One region of the Allobosea sp. P4_E12 genome, then DNA from elsewhere that is predicted to be linked to it. Evidence: riboswitches for the same ligand, from Rfam matches in the RefSeq annotation. Region 1 holds a riboswitch; each other region holds the start of a gene.
The links. Region 1 has a riboswitch for cobalamin ahead of AC1DW9_RS11400 (TonB-dependent receptor plug domain-containing protein). Riboswitches for the same ligand answer to the same signal wherever they lie in the genome.
Positions count from the first base shown of each region.

Region 2: another riboswitch for cobalamin. It lies ahead of AC1DW9_RS02305 (ribonucleoside-diphosphate reductase subunit alpha); the one in region 1 lies ahead of AC1DW9_RS11400 (TonB-dependent receptor plug domain-containing protein).
Region 3: another riboswitch for cobalamin. It lies ahead of metE (5-methyltetrahydropteroyltriglutamate--homocysteine S-methyltransferase); the one in region 1 lies ahead of AC1DW9_RS11400 (TonB-dependent receptor plug domain-containing protein).
Region 4: another riboswitch for cobalamin. It lies ahead of AC1DW9_RS25240 (CbtB domain-containing protein); the one in region 1 lies ahead of AC1DW9_RS11400 (TonB-dependent receptor plug domain-containing protein).

Region 1 is NZ_JBFUIY010000007.1:202,154-206,808, reverse strand. It holds gene AC1DW9_RS11410 (heavy metal translocating P-type ATPase) at 1-514, shown strand, start outside; gene ccoS (cbb3-type cytochrome oxidase assembly protein CcoS) at 511-687, shown strand; cobalamin riboswitch at 705-905, shown strand; gene AC1DW9_RS11400 (TonB-dependent receptor plug domain-containing protein) at 1,026-2,969, shown strand; gene AC1DW9_RS11395 (ABC transporter substrate-binding protein) at 2,990-3,835, shown strand; gene AC1DW9_RS11390 (FecCD family ABC transporter permease) at 3,832-4,655, shown strand, end outside.
Region 2 is NZ_JBFUIY010000002.1:41,558-46,212, forward strand. It holds gene AC1DW9_RS02295 (efflux transporter outer membrane subunit) at 1-1,018, opposite strand, end outside; gene cobF (precorrin-6A synthase (deacetylating)) at 1,448-2,209, opposite strand; cobalamin riboswitch at 2,393-2,594, shown strand; gene AC1DW9_RS02305 (ribonucleoside-diphosphate reductase subunit alpha) at 2,713-4,655, shown strand, end outside.
Region 3 is NZ_JBFUIY010000002.1:28,739-33,393, reverse strand. It holds gene AC1DW9_RS02270 (ChaN family lipoprotein) at 1-26, opposite strand, end outside; gene AC1DW9_RS02265 (hypothetical protein) at 19-768, opposite strand; gene AC1DW9_RS02260 (TonB-dependent hemoglobin/transferrin/lactoferrin family receptor) at 886-3,138, opposite strand; cobalamin riboswitch at 3,434-3,658, shown strand; gene metE (5-methyltetrahydropteroyltriglutamate--homocysteine S-methyltransferase) at 3,768-4,655, shown strand, end outside.
Region 4 is NZ_JBFUIY010000023.1:44,091-48,745, reverse strand. It holds gene cobN (cobaltochelatase subunit CobN) at 1-1,201, opposite strand, end outside; gene cobW (cobalamin biosynthesis protein CobW) at 1,205-2,254, opposite strand; gene AC1DW9_RS25250 (DUF1636 family protein) at 2,259-2,648, opposite strand; gene AC1DW9_RS25245 (CbtA family protein) at 2,698-3,438, opposite strand; gene AC1DW9_RS25240 (CbtB domain-containing protein) at 3,451-3,681, opposite strand; cobalamin riboswitch at 3,669-3,851, opposite strand; gene cobU (bifunctional adenosylcobinamide kinase/adenosylcobinamide-phosphate guanylyltransferase) at 3,992-4,516, shown strand; gene cobO (cob(I)yrinic acid a,c-diamide adenosyltransferase) at 4,530-4,655, shown strand, end outside.

The DNA.
Region 1 (4,655 bases):
CGGTCTCGGCCTCGAGATCCGCATTCTCTCCGGCGACCGAAGCGAAGCTGTCGCGCCGGTCGCCTCGGCCCTCGGTATCACGGAGGCCGAAGCCGGCCTGCGTCCCGACGAGAAGCTCAAGGCGCTCGACCGGCTCAGCGCCAAGGGGCGCAAGGTGCTGATGATCGGCGACGGGCTCAACGACGCTCCGGCCCTTGCCAAGGCCCATGTTTCGATCTCGCCGATCAGCGCGACCGACCTGGCGCAGGCCTCGGCCGACATTGTCTTCATCGGCGACAGCTTGATGCCGGTCGCCGACAGCCTGCGCATCGCCCGCAGGGCGCGCAACCTCATGCTGGAAAACCTCTGGTTTGCGGTGCTGTACAATGCCGTCGCGGTGCCGATTGCCGTCGCGGGCTTCGCGACGCCGCTCGTCGCAGCCGTCGCGATGTCGGGCTCGTCACTGGTGGTCACGCTCAACGCGCTGCGCGCGGGACGCGGCCTGCCGCGGCAGAATACGGGAGTGGCGTCATGAATATCCTGGTGATCCTGTTCCCCCTGGCACTCGGTCTCGGACTGCTGGGGTTGGCGGCCTTCTTCTGGTGCATGCGCACCGGCCAGTTCAGCGATCTCGAGGGACCGAGCTGGCGCATTTTGAGGGATGACGACCTGCGTTCGCCTGGGGACACCCGCACCAACGATCATTGACGCAGCGGCCGTTCCGGCCTTACCTCGCCAGCGACGGTTCCCTTAGGGGATCAAAAGGGAATGCGGTGCGGATGGTTCGCCATTCAATGCCGTGGCTGCCCCCGCAACTGTAAGCGGCGAGCCTTTCGCCACACGCCACTGGGGCCCTCGGACCTGGGAAGGCGGCGACAAGGCACCGACCCGCGAGCCAGGAGACCTGCCGTCAGCCGTGGTCACACGCGAACACGTTCGGACGGGGTGTTTCGATCGCTTGTTGAACTGCACGCTGGCTAAGGGCAGCGGACGGGGCCTCGCGTTCGCGGTGACGTGCCACAGACGTCAACGCCCGAGGTTCCATCGTGATCCGTCCTCCCAAGGTTGCCCGGCGCAGCCGGCTGCTCATCACCCTGTCGCTCCTTGTCTCCGCCGGCTCCCTCCCCGCCAACCAGGCATCCGCCCAGTCAGCCACCGAATCGATTGCCCTCGACGAAATCGTCGTCAGCGCGACGACGCGACCCACGCCAGCGCGCGAGATCGCCAATTCCGTGACCGTCATCACTGCCGGTGATATCGAGCGCGAGCAGCGCCGGACCCTGCCGCAGGCGCTCGCCGCCGTTCCCGGCCTCAATATCGTGCAGACCGGCGGGCCGGGCGGGCTGACCTCGGTCTTCATCCGCGGCACCAACTCCAACCACGTCAAGGTATTGATCGACGGCATCGAGGCCAACGACCCGTCGACCCCGAACCGCTCCTTCGATTTCGGCTCGATGCTGACCGACGACATCGAGCGCATCGAAGTGCTACGCGGACCGCAAAGCGGCCTCTACGGCGCCAACGCGCTGGGCGGCGTCATCTCGATCACCACCAAGCGTGGCGAGGGTCCGCCGAAGCTCACGGCCCGAGCCGAGGCCGGCTCATACGGCACCTTCAACCAGTCGGTCGGCCTCAGCGGCGGCGATGACCGCTTCAACTACGCCCTCAGCATCGCCCATTTCAAATCGGATTCGACCCCGGTGACGCCTCCCGGGCTCGTGCCGTCGGGGCGCCGCGTCAACCCGAATTCCTACGACAATTGGACCTATTCGGCCCGGTTCGGCGTCGCGCTGTCCGATACGCTGTCGCTGAACTGGGTCGGCCGCCACACTGACGGCTACCTGCTCTTCACCGGCGATTCCGGCTTTCCGAGCACGCCCAGCAGCTTCCGCAGCAGCCAGGACTACAAGCAGGCCTTCACCCGCGGAGAGGTCGTCTGGGATCCGCTTGGTGGGCGCTTCGTCAATCGCTTCGGCCTGTCCTACAGCAATCAGGACCGCACCGGCCGCACGCCGAATGCGATTGGTATCCTCGGCCTGCCGACGGAGAATCTCGGCGAGCGCACCAAGGTCGACTGGCGCGGCGACCTTGAGCTGATGAAGGGGCAGACCCTGGTGATGGGTCTGCAATACGAGCGCGAACGGCTGGAAACCCGCGCGCTCACGGCATCCAACGGCAATACGGGCGCCTTTGCCGAACTCCAGTCGAATTTCGGCGACCGGCTCTTCATGGTCTCGAACATCCGCTACGACGATGACGAGACCTTTGGCGGCCACACGACCTACCGCTTCGCGCCAGCCTATATCGTGCCGGAAATCGAAACCAAGCTGAAGGGGAGCTATGGCACGGGGTTCAAGGCCCCGACCCTGAGCGAGCGTTTCAGCGATTCTCGCCCGGCCTTCAACTTCTTCGGCAATCCCAACCTGAAGCCGGAAGAAAGCCGCGGCTGGGATCTTGGCTTCGAGCAGCCTCTCCTCGATGACAAGGTCCGGTTCGGCGCCACCTATTTCCACAACGACATCGAGAACCTGATCGTCACCAACGTGGCGCGGAACTCCTATGCCAATATCGGCAAGGCCACGACCAAGGGGGTGGAGGCCTTTACCGCGCTCGAAATCTCGCCGCAGTTCAAGGTGCGGGCCGACTACACCTTCACCATCGCCAAGGACGACATCGCCCGGCAGGAACTGCTGCGCCGTCCCCGTCACAAGGCCAGCGTGACGGCGAGCTGGACCCCGGTTGACAAGCTCACCCTTTCGGCGACGCTGATCTATGTGGGTGAGCGCGTCGACGGAAACCGTGACTTCTCGATCTCGCGCATGCGGGCGCCGGGTGCGGCCATCGTCAATCTCGCCGCCGAGTACAAGGCGACGGACAGGCTCAGTGTCTTCGGCCGCATCGATAACCTGCTGGACAAGCGCTACGAGAACCCCGTCGGCTTCCTGGTGCCGGGTCTGAGCGCCTATGGCGGCCTGAAGGTAACGCTGTGAAGCCTTGGGCGGCCCGCGCGATGACTCGCGGCGCCGTTCTGGCGCTTGGCCTCTTGCTCGGTTTCGGCGGCCTGACGGCCGCCGAAACGCCGGCCAAGCCATCCCGCATCGTCTCGCTCAACATGTGCTCGGACGAACTGGTGCTGCGGCTCGCCGAGCGCGAGCGCATCGCCTCGGTCACCTGGCTCTCGCAGGACCCGCGCAACGCCAACATGGCCGAGATTGCCAAGACCATCCCGGCCAATCACGGTCTGGTGGAGGAGGTGCTGAGTTACAAGCCCGATCTGATCATCGCTGGCGCCTACACGACGCGCAGCACGGTCGCGCTGCTGAAGAAGGCCGGTGTTCCCGTCCGCGAATTCGGGGTGCCGCGCAATCTCGCTGAAATGCGTGCCCAGATCGCCGAGATGGCGGCCCTGCTCGGCGAGCCAGAACGCGGCGCGGCCCTGATCGCAGCGATCGACCGGCGCCTCGACACGCTCGCCGCCAACCAAAGCGCGGGCCATCCCAGGGCGCTGGTCCTGCGGCCGAACGGGTTCACGGTCGGGCGCGGCTCGCTGGTGGACGAGATCCTGACCCGCGCCGGCCTGACCAATCTCGCCGCCGAACTCGGCATCGACAATTACGGCCAGATCGCGCTGGAGACCGTCGCGCTCGGACAGGCCGACATGCTGATCCTCAACACCACGCCGGGCGGGCCGCCCTCGCTCGCCCATGAGATCCTTCATCATCCGCTCCTGACGAAGCTCGGCGAGCGGGTCAGGCTCGTCGCCCTCCCCTCGAAACTCTGGACCTGCGCCGGACCGGCCGTGCTCGATGCGATCGAGCTGCTTGCCGCCTCCCGTACGCAAGGATCGCGCTCATGACATTGGCGGTTCAGGAAACGGTACGAGCGACGACGCCGAAGCTGGCGCGGCTCATTGTCATGCTGGCCCTATTGATGCTGGCCATGATGCTCGTTTCCATGGCGGTGGGGTATGCCCCACTCGACATCAAGGCGGCCCTCGCCGACGCCCTCGCCGGACGGAAGACCCTGCCGGCGCTCGTCCTTGTCGAGCTGCGCTTGCCGCGCGCGCTGCTGGGCGCGCTCGTCGGTTTCAGTCTCGGGCTTGCCGGCGCCGCCATGCAGGGCCTGCTGCGCAATCCGCTTGCCGAACCCGGAATCCTCGGAATTTCAAGCGCCGCCGCCTTCGGCGCGGTCGTGGTCTTCTACAGCGGCTTGTCGGCGACGATGGCGCTCGCCCTCCCCTTGGGCGGCATGGCCGGCGCCGCACTGGCAACGCTTCTGCTCTACGCCTTCATGGGGCGCGGCGCCGGAACGATGACGTTGATCCTCGCGGGCGTTGCGATCAACAGCTTCGCCGGTGCGATGACCGCGCTTGCGCTCAGCCTCGCGCCAAATCCCTACGCCGCGCTGGAAATCGTATTCTGGCTGATGGGTTCGCTCGCGGATCGCAGCCTGCTCCATGTCTGGCTCGTGCTGCCGCCGATGCTCCTCGGCTGGCTGCTGCTGCTTTCGACCGCACCTGCCCTCGACGCTCTCACCCTGGGCGAGGACACGGCCAAGAGTCTCGGCTTCGACCTGACCTGGCTGCGCGCCCGACTAATCGGCGGAGCTGCACTCGCCGTCGGCAGCGCGGTCGCGGTCACCGGCGCGATCGGCTTCGTCGGCCTCGTCGTGCCGCA
Region 2 (4,655 bases), on a different contig from region 1:
CGCTGTTCTTCGCGAGGTCGCCGAGCTTCAGCGCCGAGGTCGAGATATTGCCGGTCAGGCTCACGGAAGGGTAGCGAACCGCCTCGGCCTGGCCGATCCGTGCCGTTGCCTGGGCGAGACTGCGCTCGGCCCGCCGGACATCCGGCCGGTTGCGCAGCACGTCCGCCGGGACGCCGGCTTGCGGTGGCGCGGGCGTCGCCGGCACCTTCGCAGCGCCGGTCAAGCGCGAGCCCATAGCGGATGGCGGGCGGCCAACCAGCACCGCGATACGGTGCTGGGTCTGCGACAGCGCGGTTTCAAGGGCCGGAATCTGCGCCTCGGTGCTCGCGACCTGCGCCACCGCCCTCGCCGTATCGACCGCCGAGACATCGCCGGCCTGGAAGCGGACCCGCGTCAGTGCCTCGGTCACCCGCTGGGTTTCGACCGTCCGCTTGGCAAGCACAATGCGCGCCTGGTAGCCGCGCGCCTCGATGACAGCCGAAGCGACATCCCCAATGAGCGTCAGCAGTACTCCGTCGAGATCATCGTCGGCGGCATCGACGCCATAGGTCGCGGCTTCGACGGCGCGGTCGCGCCCGCCGAAGATGTCGAGCTCCCAGGAGGTGTCGAAGCCCGCGCGCAAGCTGTTGCTCATGCCGCTGCCGCCCCCTGAATCGGAGCTTGTGGCGTAACGCGAACGCGTTGCCGATGCTGAACCATTGACCTGAGGAAACAGCGGCGCGATCGCCTGGACCCGGCTCGCTCGCGCTTCGCGAATCCGCGCCTTCGCCTGGGCGACATCGAGATTGCCTGCAACCGCTTCGGTCACGAGCCCATCCAGCACAGGATCCTTGAATTGCCGCCACCACTCCGACCGAGCGGGAGGCCGCGCAGCCGAAGCGGCGCCATTCCATTGGGTGGGCAGATCCTGCGTCGGCGCGACGTAGTCGGGGCCGACCGAGCAGGCGCCAAGGCAGAGCAGAACAGGCAGCGCGAGCAGCCTCGTCCAATCCGATATCAGCCTGTCGCGAGAGTGCATCCCGTCCATGTCCGCCGCATTGGCGACCTTTCCATTCCAGGCGGAAAGAGCGCAGATCGGCGGTCATAGGCGCCGTATTTCAGAATGATTCCAAAGACGAAGATCCCGCGGAGTGCCGATCTCTGGCTATCTTGAACGCCTACAAAGCGGCCTCGCGAATTGCAAGGCGCCAGCCCCGCGAAAGCGGTTCATCGACGTCTGAGCCAGGACCAACTCGGGCTGATCCGGCAGCCAGCGCGACCGCGATACCATCCGCCGCGCTCTCGACGGCTGAGATCGGCCATCGGGTGGTCCGGCGCAATGGCTCTCCTTCTTCGCTCCGGGCAAACAACCCGGCGAACCGCGACAGTGACACGATGGAGCAATCCACCCGACGGGGCCAATCGAAGACATAAGGACCCTTTTGTCGTCATGCGCGGATTGCGCCGTTCAGTCCTCGTCGCGTCTCCGAAGCAGATAGGTATCCATGATCCAGCCCTTTTCCTCTCGCGCTTCGCGCCGGATGCGCTCGATATCGCCCATCACCTCCGAGAGCTTTCCGGCGATCAGAATCTCGTCCTTGGTGCCGAGATAGGCGCCCCAATAGATATCGAGATCTTCACCCGCGACACTCTTGAAGGCCTGGTCCCCGTCGAGCATGACGACCACACTATCGAGGTTATTGGGAAAGCCTTCCGCCAGTTTGCGTCCCGTGGTGATCAGCACGGGCTCGCCAATCCGGTTGAGGGCGACCCGGTGTCGCGCCGCAAGGGCCTGCACGCTGCTGATGCCCGGGATCACATCGTATTCGAGAGCGAAGCCCCTGGCGCGAATATGCTCGACGATCCGCAGCGTGCTGTCATAGAGCGTCGGATCACCCCAGACGAGGAAGGCTCCGCATTCACCGTCCCCGAGTTCTTCCGTGAACAGGCCCTCGTAGTCATGGGCAATACGCGCATGCCACTCGTCGACGCTGCCACGGTAATTCGTTCCGGCGGGGGCACGCTCCGGGATCGGCACCGGAACCAGGCGATAATCCGATCGTTCGATGAAGCGCTCGCAGATGTCCTTCCGCAGCCGTCCGAGCGCGGCCTTTTCTGTCCCCTTGTCGGGAATGAAGAAGACGTCGGCCTGGTTGAGGGCGTTGATCGCCTGGACCGTGACATAGTCGGGATTGCCGGCACCAATTCCGATGATCAGGATCTTGCGCATTCGGCCTCCAAGTCGGGGCTCAGATGGCCCACCGTTCGGCAGCCATAGCACGTGGGGCGACAGCGCGAGCAGCTGCGCCATGACGCCCTCGAGGCCGATCGCCGCATAGTTCGACCACTCCCCGCTCTTCACAGGCCAACGAATAGGCCGTGGCAAGCTGTTGACAGAATTGTCGCGATAGCCACTAGATATGGTGGTCACGGTCTCTCGAGTCGCAAGATCGAGAGCTAAGAGGGAAGCCGGTGCGAAACCGGCGCTGCCCCCGCAACTGTCAGCGGCGAGTACTTGTCCAGACTATCAGTCACTGAGGCCGCCAGGCCTTGGGAAGACGGGACAAGAGCGATGACCCGCGAGCCAGGAGACCTGCCGCGACAGCAGAATCGTCCTCGGGCGGGGTGTCCCGGTGGATCGCTTGGTCATGTCTGCGGGCGCTCGTCGCTGCGACATTCTCCGTTGCGACTCCGCCTGGCCTTTGCCCCCTACAGATTGGGGTTTGAAAGCCGATGTCCCTCGCGACCGATACCATCCGCCCTGAGACGTTCAGCCCGATCGCGTCGCAAGGCAGCGATGCGCGATCGACCGCGGAACCGGGCTACCAGGTGATCCGCCGCAACGGCAGCGTCACCCCGTTCGACGCCTCCAAGATCAGCGTCGCTCTGACCAAGGCCTTTCTGGCGGTCGAGGGCAGCAGCGCCGCTGCCTCGCGCCGAATCCACGACATCGTCGCGGAGTTGACCCAGCAGATCGTCGCCGGGCTGACGCGGCGCGCCGATGCCGGCCGTACCTTCCATATCGAGGATGTGCAGGATCAGGTCGAACTCGCGCTGATGCGCAGCGAACACCACAAGGTCGCCCGCGCCTATGTGCTCTACCGCGAGGAACGAGCCCAGGAACGGGCCCGCGCCAAGGCGGAAGCGAAGCCTGTGGTCGCCTCCGCGCCGGTGCTGCGCATGAAGGCAGCCGACGGCGCGCTCGTGCCGCTCGATGGGGCTCGCCTCGCCACGGTCATTCGCGAAGCCTGCGCCGGGCTCGACGGCGTCTCGGCTGAAGCCGTGCTGAGCGAAGCGCAGCGCAACCTCTATGACGGCATCAGTCAGGATGAGCTGGCGCAGGCGCCGATCCTGGCTGCGCGCACCCTGGTCGAGACCGAACCGAACTATTCCAAGGTCTCGGCTCGCCTCCTGCTCGACAAGCTCCGCCGCGAGGCGCTGAGCTTCGTCTCCGGTCGTCCGGAACAGGCGACTCAGGCAGAAATGTCAGTACGTTACGGCGACTATCTCCACGTCTATGTGAAGACCGGCATCGCCAACGAGCTGCTCGATCCCGAGCTTGGACGCTTCGATCTCGCCCGCCTTGCGGCTGCGCTCAAGCCGGAGCGCGACCTCCAGTTCGATTATCTCGGCTTCCAGACGCTCTATGACCGCTATTTCCTGCATGTCCGAGGCAATCGCTTCGAGCTGCCGCAGGCCTTCTTCATGCGTGTCGCGATGGGTTTGGCGATCCGCGAGATCGACCGCGAGGCCCGGGCGATCGCCTTCTACGACCTGCTCTCCTCCTTCGACTTCATGGCCTCGACGCCGACCCTGTTCAACGCAGGAACCCTCAGGCCGCAGCTCTCCTCCTGCTTCCTGACCACGGTGCCGGACGATCTCGACGGCATCTTCAAAGCGGTGAAGGACAACGCCCTGCTGGCCAAATATTCCGGCGGGCTGGGCAATGACTGGACGCCTGTGCGTGGCCTTGGCGCTCATATCAAGGGCACCAATGGCGAGAGCCAGGGCATCGTGCCGTTCCTCAAGGTCGCCAACGACACCGCGATCGCCGTCAACCAGGGTGGCAAGCGCAAGGGCGCGGTCTGCGCCTATCTCGAAACCTGGCATGTCGACATCGAGGAGTTCCTCGATCTGCGTAAGAACACCGGCGACGACCGCCGCCGTACCCATGACATGAACACGGCGAACTGGATCCCCGACCTGTTCATGCAGCGCGTCGCCGCCGGAGGCCAGTGGACGCTGTTCTCGCCCGACGAGACGCCCGACCTTCACGATCTCTACGGCAAGCCGTTCAAGGCGGCCTATGAGGCCTATGAAGCCAAGGCCGAGCGCGGTGAGATCAAGGTGTTCAAGCGCCTCAACGCGCTCGATCTCTGGCGCAAGATGCTGACCATGCTGTTCGAAACCGGCCATCCCTGGATGACCTTCAAGGATGCCTGCAACCTGCGCTCGCCGCAGCAGCATGCCGGCGTGGTGCATTCCTCGAACCTGTGCACCGAGATCACGCTGAACACCTCGGCCGACGAGGTCGCCGTCTGCAATCTGGGCTCGATCAACCTCGCAGCCCATGTGACGGCGGGCGGGCTCGACCGGGCCAGGCTCGGCAAGACGGTCGCGACCGCGATGCGGATGCTCGACAACGTCATCGACATCAATTTCTACACGATCCCCGA
Region 3 (4,655 bases), on a different contig from region 1:
CCGGCGGTGGGGGAGGGTTCAGCCATGGGGATTGCCGAGCGGAACGCCGTCGAAGGCCGCGGCCGGGCCGCGCAGCACGAGGCCGAACGGCTGGCCGTCGGAATCATGCGCTGCAAGCTCGACCTCCGATCCGGCGACCTGCCGCAGCCAGCTTGCGACCGCACCAGCGCGCAAGTGAAGGTGGAAGTCGCCCTGCATGATGTTGACGAAGCCCATGGCCGGCTTCGGCTCTGGCAGCGCACCTCCCCAATGCTGGGCCAGGCCCGGTTTCGTGAAATCGATCGAGATCGGCACGCCATTGCGCAGGATCGCGGCGAAGGTCGCGGCACCGAGATCATCCTCGGGCACATCAGGCGATCCGCCGCCGGCAGCGCTCTCGCGCTCGACCGGCTCCAGGGCCTCACCGGCGCCGAATGGGGCAAGCGCCTTGTCGAAGAGCTCCAACCCGTCGAGCCCGATCAGGCTGAACAACACCTCGCCGGCGGCGTCCTGGCACTCGAGCCTGGGCAGCACCCGGTCGCGCATCTTGCTGGTGCGGTCCGCGACCAGCCGGGTCACGACCGCAAGATCGAGCGTGCTGTCGTGGAACTCGCCTGCGAGGCGCGCCCTGGTCCCGTCGATCGAGACGGTGCCGACCACGCCCATGCGCTCATGCGTCGCGCCGCCGGAGCGTGCGCTCAGCATGACGCGGCCCATGGCGGGCAGGCTTGCCAGGATTTCGGCCGAGGGTTGCTTCAGCAGTTCGCGGGGATGTGTGGTGCTTGTCATAAGGGGGCTCCAAGGAAAGGATGCGACGCTCCGGGGTCTCGCTCGGAGCGTCGCGTGACCAACCGCGCTTGTCACAGCGGCGGCCCGTCAATCGGGTGGCGCTAGGTCCGCTGCGTCTCAGAACTCAACCGAGGCTGCGAGCTTGAAGGTACGGCCCGCCGCGGTCTGCAGTTCGAGCGGGTTGGTCGCGGCGACTGCGGCCGAAGCCGGAACCTTGTCGAAATTATAGACGTTCGAGAAATAGCGGCGGTCGAAGATGTTCTGCACGCCGCCGCGGACCGTGATGTACGAGGTCGGCTTCCAGTTCAGGAAGGCATCGAACACGGTGTAGCCCGCCGGCTTGAAGATGGTCGGCGCGCTGGCGCGGGTGACGCCCGCCCCCAAGGTTCCGATGACCTCGGCCTCCAGCCCATATTCGGGCATCAGGTATTTCAGCCCGGCGACAGCGGTAAACGGGGTGATCGAGTTATACGGCGTGGTCAATGCGCCAGCATCCGCTTTTTGCGTGCCGTATTGGTAGCTCAACGCGACATTGGCGAGCCAGCGCTCGTGGAATTTCCACTCGGCCGATGCCTCGATACCGGAAATCTTGACGCTCGAGAGGTTGCGATAGGTCAGATCGGTCGAACCGAGGATCGGCGCGAAGTTCTGAATGAAGTCCTTGTAATCGGCATGGAAGACGCCGACCGAGAACCAGCCATTGTCGAAGCGGCCGCGGATGCCGGCTTCGTAGGACGTGACGCTCTCGGGCTTGAGATCCGGGTTCGGGATCAGGTTCTGGGTGCCCATCGGCAGCGACGTATAGAGCTGCTGCGCGGTCGGCATCTTGAAGCCCTGGGCGTAGCGGGCATAGAGTGAATAGGTCTCGTCGAGCTTGAAGATCGTGCCGACCTGCGGGATCAGCTTATGCGAGTCGATCTCGCGCGGAGCCTTGCCCGGCACGATGACGTAGCCTGGCCCAATGCTCGGGTCGATCTTGTAATTGGCGTAACGGACGCCCGGCGTGATCGTCCAGCGACCGTTTAGCAATTCGATTTCGTCCTGCAGATAGAAATCGTAGCGCGTCGTCGTCGCGTTGGCGAAGTTGAAGCCGCCTGCAATCGTCGTGGTGGTGACGCCGGTCGACATGTTCCGGACGTCGTCGCGACGCTCATAATCGGTCTTGGTGACGTCGCCCTGGAACCCGTAGGTCAGCCTGTGGAAGCTCGAGCCGAGCGCGAAGCTCGACTTGGCCTGGATGTCGAGCTGGGAGAATTGTTCGGAATAGTCGAGGAAGCCGCGGGTGAAACGCTGCTGGCTGTTGGTCTGCGTCTGGTAGCGATTATTGGTGACCTCACGCTTCTGTGGCGAGAACGATGCCTGCCAGCGGATCGAGTCGAGGAAGCTCGTGCCGACATCCCATTGATGCTCGAAGGCGATGCGCTGGCGTGACTTCACTTCATCTCGGATATAGGGTCCGTTGCGGAGACCAGACGCCAAGACATTGTAGTCCCAGAGCTGATTTACCTTTGAGCTGTTGTCGAAATACTCTCCGGTCAGCTTGAACGTATGGTCTGTCGTCGGCGAGAAGACGATCTTGCCGAAGGCGTTCCAAACCGTGCTGTCGAGCGGGTTCAGCGTGTCGCAGCCGAGATAGCGCAGGCTCGGCACGGGGCAGCCCCAGCGGCCGCCATCGGCCCGGGCACGGCTGAGTTTGGCCTCCTCCGCCGTCTTCTGGCTCAGGCCGACAATGGCCTCGAGGGCAGGGGTGAGCCTGAAGGCCGCAATGCCGGTCTTGGTGAAGGAGCGGTCGAAACTGTCATACCCGGCATCGAGACGTACGGCATACGGCTTGTCCTTGCCTTTCAGCAGGTCCTGGGGATCGAGCGTACGATAGGCGACGATGCCGCCCAGAGCATCGGCGCCCCAGAGCACGGAGCCCGGGCCACGCACGATCTCGACGCTCTTCAGGAAGGGCATCTCGACAAAGTTGCGATTGCCATCAGTGATGCGCTCGATCACACGCGATCCATCGACCTGCATCTGGACGCGGTTGCCGCCGACCCCCCGGATCGTGAAGCCATCGAGGTTGCCGAACGGGTCGGTGCCGCTGGTGAGGCGGTTGACGCTGACGCCCGGCTGGTAGCGGACGAGGTCCTGCATGTCGCGCGTCATGCGCTCGTCGAGTTCCTGCCGTGAGATAACGTTCACGACGCCGGGAACATCGAGAACCTGCTTTTCACCGCGTGTCGCCGTGACCGTAATCTGGTCGAGCGTGAACGCCGGTGACGCACTGCCGCCATCTGCGATCGCTTGAGAGTAACAAATCGTGCTTTGAAGGATTGTAAAAAGGAAAGTGGCTGAAAAATATGGTTTTGATTTGTTCTTCATTGGAAGATCCCAGTCCATTTGCGGGTGGATGTAGTCCGCTGGTACTAGGATTCGCAATTGTAAATTTGACACAGTGTTTTCTGATGTACTTTTGTAGTGAATTACATGCAATCTATAATAGATATAGATTCTAATTATTCTACTTTAGCAATTGCGCGGGGAACTGCTTGCGCCGCATCGCCTGCGCGCGACCAGGGTACACCCCGCCGTCGGGGGCAGCGTCAGTCGGCGCAGATAGCGACATGGAGACATAAAGATGTCTTTATATTCCCATTGACTGCGGCGAGCATTTGGACCTAGGTTGGGGTGTCGTGGTTCTCTGGGTCTGTTTGCCCGGAGCTAAGAGGGAAGCCGGTGCGTCGAGGTCGCTATTGACCTGGGCAAGGCCGGCGCTGCCCCCGCAACTGTAAGCGGTGAGCCGCTGTCCAAGATGTGTCACTGAGGCCGGCAAGGTCTCGGGAAGGCCGGACAGCAGCGATGACCCGTGAGCCAGGAGACCTGCCTCGACGAACTGAACGTCCTCGGGCGGGGTGTCCCGGTGGAGCGCTTTGCGATTGCGCAGGCTCTTCGCCGGCGGAATCCTGGACGCGTCCGCTTTGGCCTTTGCTCCCAACTTCTGGGGTAAGCCTATGTCATCTTCACTTCCTGTCGCGACCCTTGGGACGCCGCGCATTGGTCCGCGCCGCGAACTCAAACTCGCTCTCGAAAGCTATTGGTCGGGCAAGTCGACCGAAAGGGACCTGCTCGACACCGCCGCCGCATTGCGCGCCGCCAACTGGGCCCGCCAGAAGGCACGCGGCGTCACCGTCATCCCGTCGAACGACTTTTCGTTCTACGATCAGGTGCTGGACATCAGCGTGATGGTCGGCGCGATTCCCGAGATCTATGGCTGGAAGGGTGGTCCGGTCGGGCTGGCGACCTATTTCGCCATGGCGCGAGGTGCGCAAAGCGAGACCGAGCCGCACACCTCCTGCGGCCATGCCCACCACGACCACGAGCATTCCCACGGCGCCCCGGCGCAGGAAATGACCAAGTGGTTCGACACCAACTACCACTACATGGTGCCCGAATTCGCGACCGGACAGCGCTTCGCACTGTCCTCGCTCAAGGCGGTCGACGAGTATCGTGAGGCCAAGTCACTCGGCTACGACACCCGCCCCGTTCTGCTTGGGCCGGTCACCTATCTGAAACTCGGCAAGAGCAAGGACGCCAGCCTCGATCCGCTCTCGCTGCTCGGCGAGTTGCTGCCGGTCTATATCGATGTGCTGCGCCGCCTTTCCGCCAATGGTGCCGAATGGGTCCAGATCGACGAGCCTTGTCTGGTGCTCGATCTCGACGAGGCCGCCCGCGACGCCCTGCGCCGGACCTATGCCACCATCGCCCATGCCTTGCCGCAGCTGAAGGTCATGCTGACGACCTATTTCGGTGGTCTCGGCGACAATCTCGACACGGCGGTCACGCTGCCTGTCGCAGGCCTTCATCTCGACCTCGTGCGCGCTCCCGCGCAGCTCGAGGAG
Region 4 (4,655 bases), on a different contig from region 1:
TGGCTGGGGTATCGAGCCCGACTGCAAAGCCGGCCCGTCCTCCGCGCGCCGGGTAGTCGGACATGACCAGGGCGAGGTTGCGCTCGGCAGCCGGCTTGCCGGCCAGCGCGATCCAGCCTGAGGCGAGATCGGCAAGGGCGGCGACACCATCGCGATCAGGAACCAACCGGCGGCTCGTCAGGCCGGTCCTGCTGTCCGTCATCTCGGCCTTGAAGGCGACGGGCAGCGCCCCCAACCGTCCGTCGAATTCAGGCAGCGCCACCTGCATGGCGAGGTCGGCCCCGGAAAGCCCGCGCGGCGAGGCCTCCCAGGCGTCGCGCGGGCTGCCGACCGGCACGGCCTGCAGGATCGGGCAATCGGCGGTGTCCAGCACGAAATCGGCGCTGTTGCGGGCCGAGAACGCGGTGGTGGTGATGATGGCGGCGGGCTTGCGCGCGGCGATCAGGGCCGCAAGTTCGCCGGTGACGGCCGGGTCCTTCAAGCTCGTAAGGGCCAGAATCAACGGGGCATGGCCGCGCGCACTCAGCGCCTCTGCGATCGCCTCCGCCATGGCGGTGTCTCCGGCGGCGACGCTGGAGCGATAGACCAGGATCGGGACTAGCGCGTTCGCGACGGGGCGCTGTGAGAGCGCTTCACGCCATGCGAGCGGAGCACCGCCCGCACCAAGGGCGAAGAGCGCGGGCAAGGGAGTGGGCGCGAGGTCCGAAGCATCGCTTTCGCGGCGAAGGAACGCATCCACCCGTCCAAGCAGCCGGTGCATATTCTCCGCACCGCCGCCGGCGCGGAAATAGGCGAGAAGCTCCGCCGCGAAATGCGGTTCGACGGTGCCGTACTCGGCCAGCCGCTCATCAGGCCGGTCGTCGCCGGGCAGCACGACGAGCGGTATCCCGCCCCGTCGGCAGATTTCCGCAAGCTGCTCGATGCCGTAACGCCAGTAGTCCAGCCCGCCGAGACAGCGGATCAGCACGAAGCGCGAATGCGCCACCGTCTTCTCGACGAGAAAATCGACGGAGAGCGGGTGTTTCAGCCGGCGCAGCGAGGCGAGCCTGACGGCGAGCTCGCTTGCGCCGGCCGCGGCCGTCAGCGCCGAAAGGTCGCTGTCGGCGAAGGAGAGCACCAGCACATCCCCTGGCGGCAGGGCGAGATCGACGGCGTCTTCGCCGTCGTCAAGCCTGATCTCGCTTGAGGGGAGGAGGTGCATGGCTCAGCCCGCGAGGGCGGCCTCCACGGACTTGCGATCAAAGCCCTTCAGGCCAATCACCACGAGGCGACCATCCTTGGCTTCGCCGGCCGCCCAGGCGCGGTCGTAATGATGGCTGACCCGACGCCCGACACCCTGGACGACGAGCCGCATCGGCTTACCGGGAATCGCCGAAAAACCCTTCAGGCGCAGCACGCCCTCGGCCTCCGCGGCCCTGGCAACGCGGGCCGCCAGCTCCTCGGGCGATGTCGCCGCGGCGAGAGCGAAATCGAGGCTTTCGAAATCGTCGTGGTCGTGGTCCTCGGCGCTCTCATGGTGCGAGGGGCGTCCAGCGAGATCGGCCTCGGCAGCCGCGTTGAGGCCAATAATCAGGGCGGGCTCGACCTTGCCATGGGCCGTCTCGACGATCTTGATCGCCTTCGGCAGATGCGCGGCGATCTCGGCCTTGACGCGTTCGCGGCCGGCCGCATCGACGAGGTCGCTCTTGTTGAGCAGGATCAGGTCGGCGCAGAGGATCTGGTCCTCGAACACTTCTTCGAGCGGGTTGTCGTGCCCGACCGCGGCATCCTGCGCCGCCTGCGCAGCGAGAGCGGCGGGATCATCCGCGAACTGGCCATCCGCCACGGCCGGACCATCGACCACGGCGATGACACCATCGACCGTGACACGTGACCGAATGGCCGGCCAATTGAACGCGTTGACCAGCGGCTTCGGCAGGGCAAGCCCCGAGGTCTCGATCAGGATGTGTTCCGGCGGGTTCGGCCGGTCGAGCAGCTTTTCCAGCGCTGGCACGAAGTCGTCGGCGACGGTGCAGCAGATGCAGCCATTCGGCAGCTCGACGATGTCCTCCGCGGTGCAGCCGGAAATGCCGCAGCCGTCGATGAAGGAACCGTCGAAGCCGAGATCGCCGAACTCATTGACCAGCACGGCGATGCGCTTGCCCCCTGCATTCTCCAGCAGGTGCCGCACCAGTGTGGTCTTTCCGGCCCCGAGGAAGCCGGTGATGATCGTGCAGGGGATCTTGCCCAGCGAGCGGGCTTGGGGAGCGTTCATGATCTCATCCTTGTTGGCGCGCCGGGAGAGGCGGTACGCGCGCGACCACGCCCTTGCGGAACGAAGCGGGTCTTTCTTTCCAGGGAACGATACCGTTTGCGCTGGCTGCAAAGCTTGCAGCTGCGTCAACGATTTCGGCGATATGGGTGTCTGCGTCGAGATCGCCGATCAGATAGGTCCATTTGCCGTCGGCCGCCAAGGCGACGGTGCAGGGGCGATTGCAGACCGCGAGGCAGTCGACGGGTTCGACCGGAAGCGTCCCGCCGTCGCGCGCGATGCGTTCGCGCAGCGCCTCGGCAAAACCCAGTCCGGGCTGGTCGTAACCCTCCGGCAGGTCCGCCCGCGCGCGCCGGCAGGCGACGCAGACGAAAATGGTGACATCGCCTTCGGGCATAGGCCGGTTCCTTTGCTTCCGGCGCGATCCCGGGGGATCGCGCTCAGCGTCAGGCCTTGGCCGGGGCTGCGGCACGGCGCGTCGCCCAGGGCCAGAGCACGCCGACGGCAAAGCCGGTAGCGAGCCAGAGGGCAGCCTGGAGCGCGAGCGAGAGCGCGGCGAAATGCGCTGCGATTTCGGCCGGGACCTTGCTCTCCGGGGCGGCGGGATGTGGTGCGCCGATCAGATGCGGGACGAGCATGGCAAGCACGGCAAGTGCCCGCAGCCAGCTCGCCTCCGTCCGCAGGAAGACCCAGAGGCCGCCGGCGGTGACGAGCGCGGTGGCGATCCACCAGGTCTGGCGGTGGAGCAGTTCGGCTGACGCGCTGCCGGGCAATTCCGGTGCGAGCCCGGTCGCCGGCACGAGGCCGAAGGCCAGGAAGCCGCAAGCCGCCCAGATCAGTGCGGTCCGTTCAGTGATGGCATCGCCCGCTGCGATCATGCCGCCGAGCAGCAGGGCGGCAAAGCCGATCGCGGTCGCAATGGTGACGATGGTGGTGAAGGCCGTGCGCTGCAAGCCGTCCTGTGGCTTCCACTCGGCGTGGTCGGCTGCGTCGGCGCCGCCATGGGCAAGGACGATCCTGGCATCGCCGGTGAAGCTGGCGTGCTGAAGCTCGGCTGCGCGCAACGCCGTCTCAAAGGTTTCCGCCTTGAGGATCAGCGGCGTGGTGGTGACATGCTGGAGTGCTGCGACCAGGAGCCCAGCAAGAAGCCCGGCCAGAAGACTGACCGTGAGAACACGATTGACCATGTTGCCTTTCCCTCAGTGGCAGGGAAAGGCGAGGGTGTGGCGCGTGTCGTGGGCTGCGTTGTGAACGCTGGTCGAATGGGCGAAGCCGACGGTGAAGATCAGGGCTGCGCCGAGTGCCAGGGCAGCTGCGACAGCCTTGACGCGCTCGGATGCGCTGGCCTGGGTGGTGATCGAAGCCGTATTCGTCGTCATCTCGGTCTCCTTGGCCACCCCGCCGGCAGCCCGCTGGATTGCATCACTCATCGACGGCAGGTCTCCTGGCTCGCGGGTCCGGATCTCTCGCCGCCTTCCCGGGACAATCCCAGTGGCCGATGGCGCGAAACTCGCCGCTTACAGTTGCGGGGGCAGCCGCGGTATCGCACCGCGTTCCCTTTTCACCTCCTTGCAGAGGCACCGTCGGGGATGATCATTAGCCATCTGCACGGTGCTGTGCAATGCAGCGATCGTGATTGCGAGCGCAGTGAAGCGATGTGATCTCTGATGGCCTGTCCCGGCTTGTTTCGCTTCGCTCGCCAGGTCCGTTCCTTAGGCTGATCTTCCCTGGGTTGAGATTTTGGCAGTGGCAGCGATCCTTTCCCCTCTTACCCTCGTTCTGGGCGGCGCCCGCTCCGGCAAGAGCCGCCATGCCGAGGCCCTGATCGAGATGGTGCCGGCGCCCTGGATCTATCTCGCCACGGCGCAGGCCTATGACGATGAGATGCGCGCCCGGATTGCCGAGCACCGCGCCCGCCGGTCGCAGGATTGGATGACCATCGATGCGCCGCTGGCCCTGGCGCAGGCGATCCGCGCGGTTCCCGCGGGGCAACCTGCCCTGGTGGACTGCCTGACGCTCTGGCTGACCAACGTGATACTGGCAGAGCAGGATGTGGCGGCTGCAAGCCGGGAACTGGTCGAGGCCTGCGTTTCGGCACGTGGCCCGGTGGTCCTGGTTTCCAACGAGGTCGGGCTCGGTATCGTGCCCGAGAATGCGCTCGCCCGACGGTTCCGCGACGAGGCGGGGCGGTTGCACCAGATGCTTGCGGCGCGGGCCGACCGGGTGATCTTCATGGTCGCCGGTCTGCCGATGCAGGTGAAATGAGCAGGAGGTTCCGATGACGATCGATGCTGACGAGGCCGCCCGCCACAAGGCCAAGATGGAAAAGCGCAAGGCGGTGCAGGATGCCGAGGTCGCCGCCAAGACGATCGAAAAGGGACTCCTGATCGTCAATACGGGGCCA